2 regions of the Bowmanella yangjiangensis genome follow, and region 2 is predicted to be linked to the other one. Evidence: predicted binding sites of a transcription regulator. Region 2 holds the regulator's gene; the other holds the start of a gene.
The links. The regulator FliA, encoded in region 2, starts transcription of late flagellar genes. The targets are predictions, from matches to a motif close to CTAAAGNTNNNNNNNNNNNNGCCGATA.
Positions count from the first base shown of each region.

Region 1: a site for FliA is predicted at 6,612-6,638, ahead of KJY73_RS04720 (flagellin N-terminal helical domain-containing protein). Genes of this name have one in related genera too.

Region 1 is NZ_JAHDJU010000001.1:1,053,575-1,061,816, reverse strand. It holds gene fliD (flagellar filament capping protein FliD) at 1-1,310, opposite strand, end outside; gene KJY73_RS04740 (flagellar protein FlaG) at 1,325-1,750, opposite strand; gene KJY73_RS04735 (flagellin N-terminal helical domain-containing protein) at 1,813-2,649, opposite strand; gene KJY73_RS04730 (flagellin N-terminal helical domain-containing protein) at 3,354-4,187, opposite strand; gene KJY73_RS04725 (flagellin N-terminal helical domain-containing protein) at 4,440-5,273, opposite strand; gene KJY73_RS04720 (flagellin N-terminal helical domain-containing protein) at 5,652-6,488, opposite strand; gene KJY73_RS04715 (hypothetical protein) at 6,746-7,693, shown strand; gene flgL (flagellar hook-associated protein FlgL) at 7,717-8,242, opposite strand, start outside.
Region 2 is NZ_JAHDJU010000001.1:822,867-831,108, forward strand. It holds gene leuA (2-isopropylmalate synthase) at 1-200, opposite strand, end outside; gene flhA (flagellar biosynthesis protein FlhA) at 766-2,865, shown strand; gene flhF (flagellar biosynthesis protein FlhF) at 2,885-4,186, shown strand; gene KJY73_RS03755 (MinD/ParA family protein) at 4,183-5,055, shown strand; gene KJY73_RS03760 (RNA polymerase sigma factor FliA) at 5,052-5,777, shown strand; gene cheY (chemotaxis response regulator CheY) at 5,824-6,207, shown strand; gene KJY73_RS03770 (protein phosphatase CheZ) at 6,243-6,989, shown strand; gene KJY73_RS03775 (chemotaxis protein CheA) at 7,003-8,242, shown strand, end outside.

The DNA.
Region 1 (8,242 bases), 230 kb from region 2:
CGAGATCTCAGTAAACCACCAAATGTCGTGTACTCGTGCAGATAATCATAAATCCGGCTGGCAATACCGCTCTCTTCGTCAGTAAACAACTTGCCCACTTCATCAAAATGATCATCAAGGGCGCCCTTTAGTAAGTCTTCGCCTGAACCAATACCATACTCGTCATTGGCAGTAATCTGTAACTTACCTTCACGGTCAAATGATACGCCTAACTGAAATAGACTGCCCAATTCAGAGCCAGGAACACTGGACGCCACAATATTAGCAAGACCAGTACGGATATCTCTGGCCATAAAATCCCCCGCCAGCGGGCCATCTTCTTCTAGCTCTGAGGCACCGTATTTGGTCAGGGTTTTCATTTCATCGATCAAAGCGTTGTAATTATCAACAAAATCACGAACGAGCTTCTCAACCCCATCGGAGTCATAACCAATTTTAAGGGTAGATTCTTCGAAAACACCATTTGCGTCTTTGCTTGATAAGGCTTTGGCGTCGAAGCTGACATTTTCTATTACGTTTTCAAATTTATTGGTAGTGCTCTCTACTTCGATACCATCTATGGTCGCTTTTGCATTCTTTGCTTCATTGCCGACGGCAGGCGCGAGATAGGTAGCGGTTTCAGATGAGTCTGTAGTAGACACACGTTGCAAGTCGGCAATGTCATCATTATTAACGATGACCAAATCGTTACCTGCACCGGTTTTTTCTGAACTAAATACCAGTTTGGCACCACCGTCAGCGGTACCGGTATTAATAATGCTGGCTGTTACACCAAAGTTTTCTGATGCGTTGTTGACGGCATTGCGTAACTGCTGAAGTGTCATCCCCGCAGTAACATTGATATCAAAGCTGTCACTACCAACCTTAAAGGTCATGGACCCCGCGGTGTTACTCACCACATCACTACTGGAAGTGAAGCCACCACTGGCAGCACTGGCCGTTTCCAAACGACTACCGCTGGCAAGCTGGGTGATTGCAATCTTGTAGGAGCCGGTTACCGCAGAATTGGACGCCTCAGCACTGAACGCCCCCGTGTTTGCGCCATCTTCATCGTCACTGCTAGAACCGCCGGGATGATAGGCCGTAGCAGAACGCTGACCTAGCTGACTTTCTTTACGAAGGGCATTAACCGTATCTTTGAAGTCATCCATTTTTGACTTCAACGCACCTAAGCCGGATATCACGGCCTCAAGCTTTTCTTCTCTTTGATCGAGTCGGTCATACTTTGGCTTACGCTCCGATTCAAGCAACTGCTTGACCAGATCGTCAAGTGCCAGCCCCGATCCTACACCTAAAGATTGAATAGCCATGATAAACCTCTTAATTAAACGGCCTTGTTAAACAGCACCCCCACAGCTGCGCCGACATCAGACTGCAATTCGCGAATCCGCTCGGCTAGCTTTAATACCTCCTCAGAAGGTATCTGCCTGATAACAGTTCCAGATTCAGGGTCCGTTACTCTGATAACAGAGCGCCGACTATCTTCATCTACTGAAAAACTTAACTGACGATTGTGCGAAAAGACAAATTCCTTTACCTGTTCGACCGCCAACTCAACATCAGCTTCTTTGATATCGGCCACAACAGCACTTTCTTGAGTGATTTCCTGCTGTGATTGACGTTCCTGCTCACCAAGCTTTGTAGCCTCTTTACCATTCTGATCTTGCTTATCCACGAGGTTAGCCCGCGGTTGCAGCAAGGTATCAGGTCTAGCAAGACTCTGGCCACCTTGTGAAAAATCAACGTCCATTTTTCACCTCCACATGCTGAAATAGTGGCCGCCGACACCCATAGTGTAGCGGCCTTTACTAATTATCCCAACAGTGACAATGCCGACTGAGGACGCTGATTCGCCTGGCTCAGTACCGACAATGATGCCTGCTGAACAATCTGGTTACGAGTCAGCTCAGCCGTTTCAGTTGCAAAGTCAGTATCACGAATTCGTGAACGTGCACCGGCAATATTCTCAGAGATATTGCTCAGGTTACGAATCGTTGACTGGAAACGGTTTTGCAGCGCACCCAAGTCAGCACGAACGCCACCAATGGCGGAGATTGCGTCGTCAATGGTGCCCAATGCTTTAGATGCATCACCTACAGTTTTGACAGAAGTACTCGCCAAACCCAGACCTGTAGCACTAAAACCATTCACACCTAGATTGGTAGATGACAAGTTAACAGAAATTGTCTGACCACCGTTCGCACCTACCAGGAACGCTGCAGAATAGTTGCCCTGCAGCAAATCCACACCAGCAAACTGGGTAGTAGTAGCGATACGTGAAATTTCAGCTTTAAGCGCTGATACTTCTTTTTGCAGAGCAGCACGGTCAGCAGAACCGTTGATACCATTCTGTGATTGAACCGCCAACTGACGAATACGCTGCAGTGATGTAGTGATCTCTGATAGTGCACCTTCTGCAGTTTGGGTCAGAGAAATGGCATCGTTTGCATTTCTAACCGCCTGATTCAGGCCCTGAACCTGCGCAGTCATACGATCTGATATTTGCAGACCAGCCGCATCGTCAGCAGCCCTATTGATTCTGAAGCCAGAAGAGAGTCGCTCAAAAGACACTGAAAGTGCATTACCTGAATTAAACAACTGCCTTTGGGCGTTCAATGATGACACATTGGTGTTTACATATAGAGTCATAAAGATACCTCCTGAGAATCTATCCTGGTACCCTCATACCAGAGTAGATTCGCCTCATTTCAACCCATTTCTGGGCTGCCTCATGATTGAACATTGACGCCAGGTCAAAATTCAAAACTTAAATTACCCCTCAACTATAGGTATCGGCCGACTTTTGAGAGCCTTTAGGATTTTTTTTATTTTTTTAAAAAAAAGTTTCAACGCTTTGATTTAAAAAGATTAAAACCACTATAAGTAGTCACTACATGGAGGTTTTGGGAATAACTTTTTTGACTTGGGAGCAGGAGTAATATAGAAAACGCGTCAAATCCCCATAGTGAACATGGCTCTTTTTCGCAAAAAAAGCTAAGCAGCTAGAAATTATGGCATGGATGGTGCTAACAATATGCGTGGTTCTTTTATGGCTTGTCTGTTTTTTGACGACCATAAAAAAGCCGGGTCAGATGACCCGGCCAACTTGCTCAAGTTAGGAGAACGAGCAAATTCGGTTTCGGTCCGACTGCGGGTTAGAGAATGCAAACTGGCCTCTCAACCAAAACTACACTCTCAGTCCGTCAGTCGGCGTTTTCTTCCTTCCCCTACCCCAGCGAGCTGGGGTAGGGGGAACTTATACAGAATGATCCGTATAAGCTTTCAAGTTGGTAACCGCTTGGGCTACCTGGGTCGGCCTCTCATTTCCTACCCTCTCAAACACCTTTTTAAACTTAGCCCTGCAACAACTGTAATGCTGATTGTGGTCTTTGGTTTGCTTGTCCCAATACCGTTGTACTGGCCTGCTGGATGATCTGCCAGCGGGTGAGTTCTGCCGTCTCGACGGCAAAGTCTGTGTCTCGGATGCGCGATCTTGCCGCCGATACGTTTTCTGAAATATTACTCAGGTTACGAATCGTTGACTGGAAACGGTTTTGAATCGCACCCAAATCTGCGCGCTCACCACCAATGATAGATATAGCCATGTCTACTGAGCCCAATGCCCTCGATGCATCTGCGGCCGTGGCAACTGAGACATCATTACCCGCTCCGAACAACCCGGTGGGGGTAAATCCTCCGGGACGGGAAATATTTACACTAATAGTCTGGCCTGCGTTGGCACCAACCAGGAATACCGCTGAATAGGTTCCATCCAGTATATTCACTCCACCAAACTGTGATGTAACAGCAATTCGGCTGATTTCTTGCTTCAAAGCAGAAACTTCTTTTTGCAGCGCTAAACGGTCTGATGAGCTATTAATACCGTTTTGCGACTGGACCGCCAGTACTCGGATTCGCTGTAGTGCTGTGGTAATTTCCTGCATAGCCCCTTCAGCTGTCTGCGCCAGGGATATACCATCATTAGCATTACGCACGGCCATATTCAGCCCCATGATCTGGGATGTCATTCGGTCAGAAATCTGCAGACCTGCAGCATCATCTTTGGCGCTATTGATCCTAAAACCCGAAGACAGACGCTCAAAGGCAGTGTTTAAATTGCTACTGGAAGTAAACAACTGCCTCGTAGCATTTAATGACGATACGTTAGTACTTACATACAAGCTCATGATTTTCTCCTAACTTTGCGCCTGATATTGTTTTTTTTATATTTGGCTATGTACTTAAAAATTTTTGGCACGACATGTGCAATTATTTCTATGTAGTCAGGAAACTGACTCATGGCTTGCAGGTCCCTCAACCTGTAAATCATGTGAGTGAGCGAAAGCTCTGGCCGTTCTGACAGGTTTGATGGCCTACCTCAAACCTCTCACTACCTCCTGGCATCGAGCCTGTCAGTCGGCCACTATCCAATCCATCTATTATCCCTGCAGTAACTGTAAAGCCGACTGAGGTCTTTGATTGGCTTGGCCTAAGACTGTGGTACTGGCCTGTTGAATAATCTGCCAGCGGGTAAGTTCTGCCGTCTCAACGGCAAAGTCTGTGTCACGAATACGCGATCTTGCCGCCGATACGTTTTCAGAGATATTACTCAGGTTGCGTATGGTTGACTGAAAGCGGTTCTGAATGGCACCTAAGTCAGCACGCTCACCACCGATAGTGGAAATCGCCAGATCTACCAGGCCCAATGCGCGTGACGCCTCTGCTGCACTGGCTACAGATACATCATTTCCAGCACCGAACAGACCTGTAGGTGTAAAACCACCTGGACGTGAGATATTTACGCTGATGGTTTGGCCGGCGTTGGCACCTACCAAAAACACCGCGGAATAGGTTCCATCAAGAATATTCACTCCACCAAATTGCGAAGTGATTGCGATACGGCTGATCTCTTGTTTAAGTGCTGAGACTTCTTTTTGCAGCGCCAGTCGGTCAGCTGAGCTGTTGATACCGTTTTGAGACTGAACAGCCAATACCCGGATACGCTGCAGTGCTGTGGTAATCTCCTGCATTGCGCCTTCCGCAGTTTGTGCCAGAGATATACCATCATTGGCATTTCGTACTGCCATGTTCAATCCCATGACCTGAGAAGTCATACGATCTGAGATCTGTAGACCTGCCGCGTCATCTTTGGCGCTGTTAATCCTAAATCCCGAAGACAAGCGCTCAAAAGCGGTGTTCAGATTCATATTTGACGTGAATAACTGTCTAGTCGCGTTCAACGACGAGACGTTGGTGCTTACATATAGACTCATGTTTTTTCTCCTAACTTGATAAATATTCAAGCCAGACTTGTTATTTTTATTAGTTATCTGACTTTAGATAAGCCTATCTTTTTGTTTTTATTGGCTTATCCTGCATCTGAGCTGTTTTTATTTTTGTTACTCAGTGCTTATGCTTAGGTTATCGAGCAAATCGGATGAAAACTTTAGGAAAAAATTTAGAAACGCATAAAATCCCGAAAAACACTTGGTTTTTCAGGATGTTACTCTTACTACCGGAAGGGAAACAGACCGGGGTTTCCCCCGGTCAAATCGCTCTACGTTAGGAGAGATTGAGCGAAATCACGCATTGAACCAAGACCCATCGACACTACCTCCTGGCATCGGCTCAATGCTTATCTGCTTATCTGCTTATCCCAGCAACTGCAAGGCTGCCTGAGGACGCTGATTAGCCTGCGATAGCACCGTGGTGCTGGCTTGCTGGATAATCTGGTTGCGCGTCAGTTCAGCGGTCTCTGTTGCAAAGTCAGTATCACGAATCCGTGAACGGGCACCCGCCACGTTCTCAGAGATGTTGCTGAGGTTGCGAATGGTTGACTGGAAGCGGTTCTGTAAGGCACCCAGGTCAGCACGAATGCCTCCAATCGCAGAAATTGCGTCATCTATAGTGCCTAAGGCAGTAGAAGCACCGCCAATAGTTGCCACGCTGGTCGCAGCCAGACCCAAGCCTGTCGCGCTGAATCCGCCGATACCGAGCTTATTCGCTGACAGGTTAACAGAGATAGTCTGTCCAGCATTTGCACCGACCAGGAATGCCGCTGAGTAGCCGCCTTTCAGCAAATCAACACCAGCAAACTGAGTGGTTGTGGCAATACGTGAAATCTCAGATTTCAGCGCAGATACTTCTTTTTGCAGTGCAGCACGGTCAGCTGAGCTGTTGATACCATTTTGTGACTGTACCGCTAGCACACGGATACGCTGCAAAGAAGTAGTAATTTCTTGCAAAGCACCTTCAGCAGTTTGGGTCAGTGAAATTGCATCGTTAGCGTTACGCACAGCCTGATTCAACCCCTGGACTTGCGAGGTCATACGATCAGTGATCTGCAAGCCTGCGGCATCATCAGCAGCGCGGTTAATACGGAAACCAGAAGACAGACGCTCGAATGAGACATTCAATGCTGATCCGGAGTTGAACAATTGACGTTGCGCATTGATAGACGAAACGTTGGTGTTAACGTATAAGGACATAAACCTCTCCTACACTCTCAGTCCAGCAGTCGCTGGCATCCGGCTCACGCCGAAGGTTAAAAACACTTTAAGAACAATAACTTTGGTTAAAAAGTTAGTGTTACTGGCTCTCTCGCTTAAGGTTATCGACGCCCCGGCAAACTCCTTTAGAAAAATTTTGCCACCCCGGCAAAAAAGCGGAAAAAACTTGCCGCCTTTGCATTCCGAAACAACTTGCGTTTCAATAACTTTCTAGAAAATTGGGTTAGAAAAGAAAAATGCGTGAACAGTGGCAATCTTGTATATGGCAGCGAGCCCAACACAATGCGTTTACCGATTTATGCGAATTCAATGGCATGTTGGTGTGTAGTTTCCGGGAAGCGACCAACCATATCAGTCCAGATGGCGTAATCAGGCTGTTGTATTTGGATTTGCAGGGGAAGCTGATTCGTCATCAACAGGTAAACATGCCAGGGGCTGATCTTCGCGATCCAAAATTATCCCTGACACCAGATGGAAAACTGCTTTTGCTCGCCTATGCCAAGGTATACAACGGCCAACCAGAGCCTATGTATAGACAGGCCTACAGTTGGCAAACACCAGATGGAAAGAGTTGGTCAACAGCCAAGCCATTAGGCGACAAAAACTGGTGGTTGTGGCGTATACGATGGCACCAAGACAAGGCTTATGGCGTGGGTTACAACCGAGAAGCGCAGAACACCAGGTTGTACGCAGGCTTTCCACGCAGAACTTTTCAATGTATCGAACCGCACCTGTTCAGCCAGCGAAAACAACGAAAGGGTTATCCCAACGAAAGTGATATGTACTTTAGTGATGATGGTACAGCCCATGTTTTGCTGCGCCGAGACGCCGACAGCTGTACCGCCCAGTTTGGGGTATCCAAACCGCCTTATAGGCGCTGGACCTGGCACGATTTGGGTTTTTATCTGGGCGGACCAACCATGTTGAAACTGTCTAAAAACTACGTAATTCTGGCTGGACGAATCTGGCAACAACCTGGCCCAAAGACTGCACTGGTATTATTAGAGATAGCAACAATGAAACCCTCTTTGTTGCATGTTTTTCCCTCTGGTGGCGACACCAGCTACCCAGGCCTCGTCAAACGTGGCAAAGATTTGTATGTGAGTTACTACTCCAGCCACCAACAGAACAAAACCTGTATTTACCTTACAAAACTCACGCTAGATGACGTATTACTCAGTTGAGTCATGCGCCCTCCAGCGCGGCATTATCTTACATAATCAAACAGAGACAGGCTGGTTACCCGTGAAAATGTTGCCTGGGCTGCCTGCAGCGCCGTCTCCTGGCGACTAAGATCGGATACCGCCTTGGCATAGTCGACATCCTGAACCACAGATCGTGCTTCCTTGGTCGCAATTTCCAAATCCAGATTGGATTCATAAACCGCGCTCGACACATTTAATCGCCCCCCCACGCCGGAGGTAGCTGCACCTAAGGCATTTAAACCGTTGTCCATACCGATAATGGCATCATCTAAGGCAACCAGAAAATCCTGCTGGGGAATATCGGGATCATCCAGGGCAACAAAAAAATCATCTAATGTTTGCGCGAGATTTTTCTTTTCAGGCGGGTTCAATGAAAAGTCCAGGGTATCACCAGGCGCACCATCTATAGTGAACTGCAGTCCATTGAAAGTAAAAGGTTGCCCAGAGGTAAAATTAAAAGTGCCTAGATTGGCTCCCGTACCAACATTTGTCACCGTAACCTGATCGCCAGCCGGATTCACTTGGATC
Region 2 (8,242 bases):
TTCTTGATTTCACGGGCGATGGTTTGCACCGATTTGAAATCACCAGGAGAGGAGACCGGGAAGCCAGCTTCGATAATATCCACGCCCAGACGTTCGAGGGCCAGGGCAATCTGCAGCTTTTCTTTTACGCTCAGACTAGCCGGAAGGGCCTGCTCGCCATCTCTTAACGTGGTATCGAATATCTTGACTCTATCTGTCATGGTCTTTCCTCTTGTTGGTTGACCCGCCACACTGACACTGGTTTTTACTTGGTTCGAAAAGTGAAAAACCCGTGCAGTGCACGGGTTTTTCTAAAATTTTGCCTGTCTCTCGGCTACAACCTACCCGTGCAATCTTGCTGCCATAAGGAGGAGTAGAGAGAGGAACTTTTGCATTTGTTCTGGCCTGTGTTTCAAACAGGCATATTAGTATCGTTTTAAGGCCTGCACGTCAACCGCAAGAGGTAAATTAATTCGAAATTGAGCGGGTTTATTTGGCATAAGCATATGCTTGATGACATCAAAGCGGTGTGATTGAAATGAATATCCTAATTTCCCCTGGTTTTCTGGTCGCCCAGTCTTGTCCTGAGAAGCATCCTAGTTGCTAACACCTAACACCTAACACCTAACACCTAACACCTAACACCTAACACCTAACACCTAACACCTAACACCTAACACCTAACACCTAACACCTAACACCTAACACCTAACACCTAACACCTAACTAAAGTCTGGCGCGCTTATTGCTAAACCTGTTCAGCCGTCAAAATTCTGTTGTAAGTGTATGGAACTGAGCACATACCTAAATCGATTCGATAAGAACAGCGTCAAGCAATTCACCTCGGGCCTGGGCGCACCGATAATCCTGCTGGCTATCATGGGCATGGTGATACTGCCGATGCCAGCGTTTTTGCTGGATATTCTGTTTAGTTTCAATATTGCCCTGTCATTGGTGGTCATCCTGGTCGCGGTCTTTACCAAGCGCCCTATCGATTTTGGTGCATTTCCGCTGGTTCTGCTGATTGCTACGGTACTCAGGCTGGCGCTGAACGTTGCCTCTACCCGGGTGGTACTGCTGGAAGGACATGAAGGGGGAGATGCCGCTGGTAAAGTGATTCAGGCCTTTGGTGAAGTGGTTATCGGCGGCAATTTTGCTGTGGGTATCGTCGTGTTTGCCATCCTCTTGATCATCAACTTTAAAGTGGTGACCGCCGGTGCTGGGCGTATTTCCGAAGTAAGCGCCCGTTTTACCTTGGACGCTATGCCGGGTAAGCAAATGGCCATTGATGCGGATTTGAACGCAGGCTATATCGACTCAGATGAAGCGCGTCGCCGCCGTCAGGAAATTACCACAGAAGCTGACTTTTACGGCTCTATGGATGGTGCCTCCAAATTCGTTAAAGGGGATGCCATTGCCGGCTTGTTTATTATGTTGATCAATATTGTCGGTGGGCTATTCATCGGCATGATTCAGCATGACCTGACCTTCGGTAACGCTATTGAGATCTACACTATTCTGACTATCGGTGATGGCCTGGTTGCTCAAATTCCGTCGCTGCTCTTGTCTGTTGCTACTGCCATTATTGTGACTCGAGAAAATGACTCCCAAGACATGGGCGGCGAAGTAAAGAAACAATTGGGTAATAGACGCGCATTGTACATTACGACCGGCATTCTGTTTGTTATGGGCATTGTACCTGGCATGCCGCATTTGGCTTTCTTAGGCTTTGCTGCCTTAATTGGTGGTTACGCTTATTACGATTGGTGGCGTGAGCAAAAAGAGCTGGAACAACCGGCTGCCGGTGAACTGGTACCCGAACAAACGCGCGCCCCTGCCGAAGCCAAAGAACTGGGTTGGGATGACGTTCAGCACGTTGACACTATCGGCCTGGAAGTTGGCTATCGTTTGATTCCTCTAGTGGATAAAACCCAGGGTGGCGAGTTGTTGGCTCGTATCAAAGGGGTGCGTAAGAAGCTATCCCAAGAGCTGGGGTTTCTTATTCCTCCTGTGCATATCCGTGACAATCTGGATCTGAATCCCAACACCTACACTATCGCTATGTTGGGTGTGACTATTGGTGAAGCGGATATCACCCATGATCAGGAACTGGCTATCAATCCCGGCCAGGTATTCGGCAAGTTAGAGGGCAAGCCCACAAAGGATCCAGCTTTTGGTTTGGATGCGGTATGGATTAAACCTTCCCAGCGTGAACATGCCCAGACCTTAGGTTACACAGTGGTGGATGCCGCAACCGTAGTGGCTACCCATTTAAGCCAGCTATTGACCAATAATGCCTATCAATTACTGGGTTATGAAGAAGTGCAGCAGCTTCTGGACATGCTGGCCAAACAAAATCCTAAGTTGGTAGAAGGTCTGGTGCCGGATATTCTGCCGATGAGCACGGTGGTCAAAGTGCTGCAAACCTTGTTGTATGAAGGCATCCCCATCCGTGACTTGCGCAGCATTGTACAAACGCTGTGCGAATACGGGCCTAAGAGTCAAGATCCCGACGTGCTGGTGTCCGCCGTGCGTATCGCTCTTAAGCGTCTGATCACCCAGGAAATCAACGGCAGCAGCAAAGAAATACCTGTTATTACTTTGGCACCCGAATTGGAACAGATGTTGCATCAGTCGTTACAGGCGGGTGGTGGCGATGGAGCCGGTATCGAACCTGGTCTGGCTGAGCGACTGCAACAATCTCTAGCGGATGCCGCACAGCAGCAAGAACTGGCGGGAGAGCCCGCAGTACTTCTGACCTCAGGTATGTTGAGACCGGTACTGTCCAGGTTCCTAAAACACGCCATCGCAGGATTGCACGTATTGTCTTATCAGGAAGTTCCTGACGACAAACAGATTAAGATTGTCAGTGCCGTAGGCCAGTAAGCTGACGTAGGGGGTAAATGTGAAGATCAGACGTTTCTATGGCAAAGATATGCGCGACGCTTTAGCTCAGGTCAAAGATGAACTGGGTGGCGATGCAGTCATTATGTCAAACAAGAAAGTGGCAGATGGTATCGAAATAGTGGCGGCCTATGATCGTGAACCGGTAAGAAAAACACCAGCTCCTAAATCCGGCGCAGATGTCATCGCTAAACCTAAAGTTGCAGCCAGCAGTCTGCCCAAAACTCCCAGCCTTAGCGAGATCATCGGTGACTCAGGACCAGATAGCCTCAAAGCACTGTTAGAAAAACAAAGCCAGCAGACTCCAGCGGCTCAACCTGTGGTTGAACAGAGCGTTTCTGCCAGTCCAAAAAGTGCGCCGGTTACACGGCATGATGACGCAGAACTGAATGATATCCGTCAGGAGCTGAAATCTCTGCGCAATGTGCTGGAATTCCAGGTAGCGGGACTGATAAAGCAGGAAAGACAGCAGGCCAGGCCTTTGCATGGTTATCTTATCGACAAGCTGGTTCGCATGGGCATTACCCCGTCCCTGGCCGAGCAGGTAGTTTCCTATGCGCCCGCCCAATGCGAAGAGCGAGATGCTTGGGTTTTCTTACTCAAGCTGTTAGCCAACCGTTTGCATACCACGCAGAATGATATTCTGGGCAAAGGCGGCGTAGTGGCTTTGATGGGGCCAACAGGTACAGGTAAAACCACCACTATTGCCAAACTAGCCGCGCAATATGCACAACGCCACGGTGCTAATCAGGTTGCCCTGATTACCATCGACAGCTATCGCATTGCGGCCTATGAGCAATTGTCTACTTACGGCAAGATTATCGGCTGTACCGTCAAGAAAGCCGCCAGTGCGGAGGAATTATCCGATTTACTTCACCAGTTCCGTAATAAGGGCCTGGTATTGATTGATACCGCCGGATTTAGTCAAAGAGACACCAGACTAATCAAACAGTTAGATACTTTGACTCAATCATCCTATGCTAATATCAAACATTATCTGGTGCTGGCTGCTAATGCTCAACATCGAGTAATGGAGCACCAGTTGGCAACTTATCAGCAGATTTCTTTGCAAGGTTGTATTTTCACTAAACTGGATGAGTGTTACAGTCTCGGCGAAGCCATCAGCCTGGCCTTGGAGCATCGTTTACCCGTCGGTTATTTGACGGATGGACAGAAAGTACCCGAGGACATTAAAGTGGCTGATGCCAAGTACATAATTTCTTGTGCAGCAAGGCTGTTTAAGCAGTATGCTTTAACTCCCACAAGAACTCAGCAGGTTGTAAACTCAGCAGTATCATTATGATTGAGGATCAAGCGAGTAGCTTAAGACGAATGAACCAGCCCAATCTCATTAAAGTTATCGCCGTCACCGGTGGCAAAGGCGGGGTGGGAAAAACCAACATCACGCTGAACACTGCTATTTCGATGGCTAAGCAAGGAAAACGGGTTCTGGTTTTGGATGCCGACTTGGGGTTGGCCAACGTCGACGTTATGTTGGGCCTGCGGGTCGAAAAGAATCTTTCCCATGTGTTGTCAGGTGAATGCCTGCTCGAAGAAGTCTTGGTTGAAGGCCCGTATGGCGTGAAAATCGCTCCGGCGACATCGGGCTCGCAGTCCATGACAGAACTAACGCCCACGGAGCATGCCGGTTTAATCCGCGCTTTTAGCGAACTGCGCAGCAAAATTGATGTGTTGATTGTAGATACCGCTGCCGGTATCTCGGATATGGTGCTGAGCTTTTCACGGGCAGCCCAGGATATCATGGTGGTGGTATGTGATGAGCCTACCTCGCTCACCGATGCTTACGCGCTAATTAAGATACTGAACCGTGACCATGGTGTGTTTCGTTTTAAAATTGTTGCCAACATGGTGCGTAACGTCCGTGAAGGTCAGGAACTCTTTGCTAAACTGTCCAAAGTAACTAACCGTTTCCTGGACGTTGCTTTGGAATTAGTGGCCACCATTCCGTTTGATGAAAATATTCGTAAAGCGGTGCGTCGTCAGAAGTCGATAGTGGAGGCTTACCCAAGCTCTCCAGCTGCTGTGGCTATTTCTAATCTGGCCAAGCAGGCGCTACGTTGGCCAATTCCTACCCAGCCGGGGGGGCACTTAGAATTTTTCCTGGAACAGTTGGTAAATCAGAATTCCGCGGTCCACAGAGATAAAGAGTGAATAATAAAGCAGCCGCCTATCAGCAATTCGATAGTAAAACCAAGCTGGTTGAGCAACACGCCTCGCTGGTTAAACGTATCGCGCATCACCTGATGGCTCGCCTGCCTGCCAGTGTATTGGTTGACGATTTGATTCAGGCTGGCATGATTGGTTTGCTGGAAGCGGCCAAAAACTTTGACGGTTCTAAAGGTGCCAGTTTTGAAACCTTTGCAGGCATTCGCATACGGGGTGCCATGCTGGATGAAATTCGAAAAGGTGATTGGACGCCCCGCTCTGTGCATAAAAATAGTCGCGCTATCGCTGAGGCTATTCAATCTGTAGAGCGTGAAACTGGCGGAGATGCCCGTGATGCCGATGTGGCCGCTAAGCTTCAGGTTAGCCTGGATGAATATCACCAGATGCTCAATGAAGTGAATGCAGGTCGTTTGGTAGGTATAGAAGACCTTGGGGTGACTGAGGATGTAATCAGTACTGAGCAAACACGAGGGACGGATGCACCCTTTGATGATTTGTTACAAGGATCGTTTCAAAAAGCGTTGGCCCATGCTATTACTACCTTGCCTGAACGGGAAGCCATTGTGCTCTCACTCTATTATGACGAAGAACTGAACCTCAGAGAGATCGGCGAAGTCCTTGAAGTCAGTGAGTCTCGGGTCAGTCAAATCCATAGCCAAGCCATGTTGAGACTTAGAACTCGCATGCAAAGCTGGCAAATGGAATAAAATTTAATAAGAATAACAGTTGGTTGAATCCTCACTGGAGGCAGTTTTGGATAAAAACATGAAAATTCTTGTTGTCGACGATTTCTCGACGATGAGACGTATCATCAAGAACTTACTGAAAGACCTGGGCTTTACCAATGTTCAGGAAGCTGATGACGGCAGTACCGCATTGCCCATGCTGCAACAGGGGGATTTTGATTTTGTCATTACGGACTGGAACATGCCGGGAATGCAGGGTATCGACCTGCTTCGCGCTATCCGAGCCGATGACAACCTCAAACATACTCCCGTGCTGATGGTCACGGCGGAAGCGAAGAAAGAGCAGATCGTAGCGGCGGCCCAAGCCGGTGTTAATGGCTATGTTGTGAAGCCCTTCACCGCAGCCACGCTAAAAGAGAAACTCGAAAAGATATTTGAGCGCCTTGGGTAGTCCCTGGCGGATCCTAACGCATAAGGAACGCCTTAATGACGATTACCGAGCAAGCTCCTGTTTCGCTTGAGGATGCCCGCCAGTTGGTGGCATTGCTTGAGCAGGGAGATAATCAGGGAGCGGCACAGTTATTGGAGTCCATCACTATGGCGGATTCCATGGAACTTTTTGCCGAGGTGGGTAAGCTGACCCGCCAGCTGCACGATTCCCTGAATAACTTTCAATTAGATGCGCGTATCGCGGATTTGGCGCAGGAAGATATTCCTGACGCGCAGAGTCGCCTCAATTACGTCATTGAAACCACTGAAGATGCTGCCAACCGCACTATGGATGCGGTTGAGACCAGTATGCCAATTGCAGAACGCTTGAATGCCCAAATAAACGGTATCTTGCCTGAGTGGAAGAAGCTCATGACCCGGCAGCTACAGTTGGGCGAGTTTAAAGCCCTCTGCCATGATATGGACAAGTTCCTTGACCAGGCCAGCGGCGATTCTGCCAAACTCAATGAGCTACTGACCGAAGTGCTGATGGCACAAGGGTATCAAGACCTCACCGGCCAAGTTATTCGCAAAGTTATTGATCTAGTTAAAGAAGTAGAAGATAGCTTAGTGCATATGCTAACGGTGTTTGGCGAGCCTGAGATCGACGAAGATGCCAAGCAAGCTAAAAAAGAGGCCAGCAAGGAAATGGCCGAAGGGCCAATCATTGATGCGGCTAGCCGGGACGATGTGGTAACTGGTCAGGATGACGTTGATGATCTACTTTCAAGCTTAGGGTTTTAAGGGGAATTGATGCATGGCCTTTGACGTTGATGAGGATATCCTGCAGGACTTCCTGGTTGAAGCGGGAGAAATTCTCGAACTGCTGCAAGAGCAACTGGTTGATTTAGAAAATAATCCTGAAGATGCTGACCTGCTCAATGCCATTTTTCGTGGTTTCCATACCGTCAAAGGTGGTGCCGGGTTTCTGTCACTGACAGAACTTGTCGATGCCTGTCACGGTGCGGAGAACGTGTTTGATGTTCTGCGTACCGGCAAGCGTCAGGTAACCGCAGAATTGATGGATGTCATCCTGCAAGCGTTAGACAGCATCAATGAAATGTTCGCTAACGTCAAAGCCCGTGAGCCACTGGAACCGGCGGCCCCCGAGGTACTTGAAGCCCTGCATCGTTTAAGTAAGCCTGAATCGGAAGATGAGGTGGCCAGTACTCCTGTCGAGCCCGAACCAGAACCTATTCCTGAACCCGAGATTAGTAGTGAAGCGTCAACTGGTGGCAGCATTGACGATATCACCGAAGATGAATTTGAAGCCTTGCTTGATGAACTTCATGGCCCCGGTGGCCCTTCAGCAGCCAATACAACGGCACCTGCAATAGACTTGAATGTGGGTGATGAAGATATCACCGACGACGAATTCGAAGCCCTTCTGGACCAGTTGCATGGTGAAGGCAAGTTTAACGCACAAAAACAGGCTGCTTCATCTGCTCCTGCCTCACCTATTTCAGAACCGGTAGACGGCGACGATATTACTGACGATGAATTTGAAGCTTTGCTGGATCAGTTACATGGTTCCGGCAAAGGGCCAGGGGCCGAAAAGGCCAATGCCAAACCTGTGGCTAAAGTTGAAGCTGCTAAACCTAAAACCGACGCCAAAGTTGCCAGTGCGCCGGTGGCTAAAGCCGAGCCAGCTAAACCTGTCAGCAAGCCGGTTGCCAAAGCCGCTGAAGACGAAGATGAGGATAAGGCTGCTAGTACTGCTTTACGAGGCGCAGATAAGAAAGCTGCGGCTGCTCCACCGCCTGCGGAAACCACAGTGCGGGTGGATACCAAACGTCTGGACCAGATAATGAATATGGTCGGTGAATTGGTATTAGTACGTAACCGTTTGTTAAGCCTTGGGGTTAACCTGAATAACGAAGACATGTCCAAGGCTATTGCCAACCTGGATGTGGTAACGGGTGATTTGCAAGGTGCGGTGATGAAGACCCGCATGCAGCCCATCAAGAAAGTCTTTGGTCGATTCCCGCGGGTGGTTA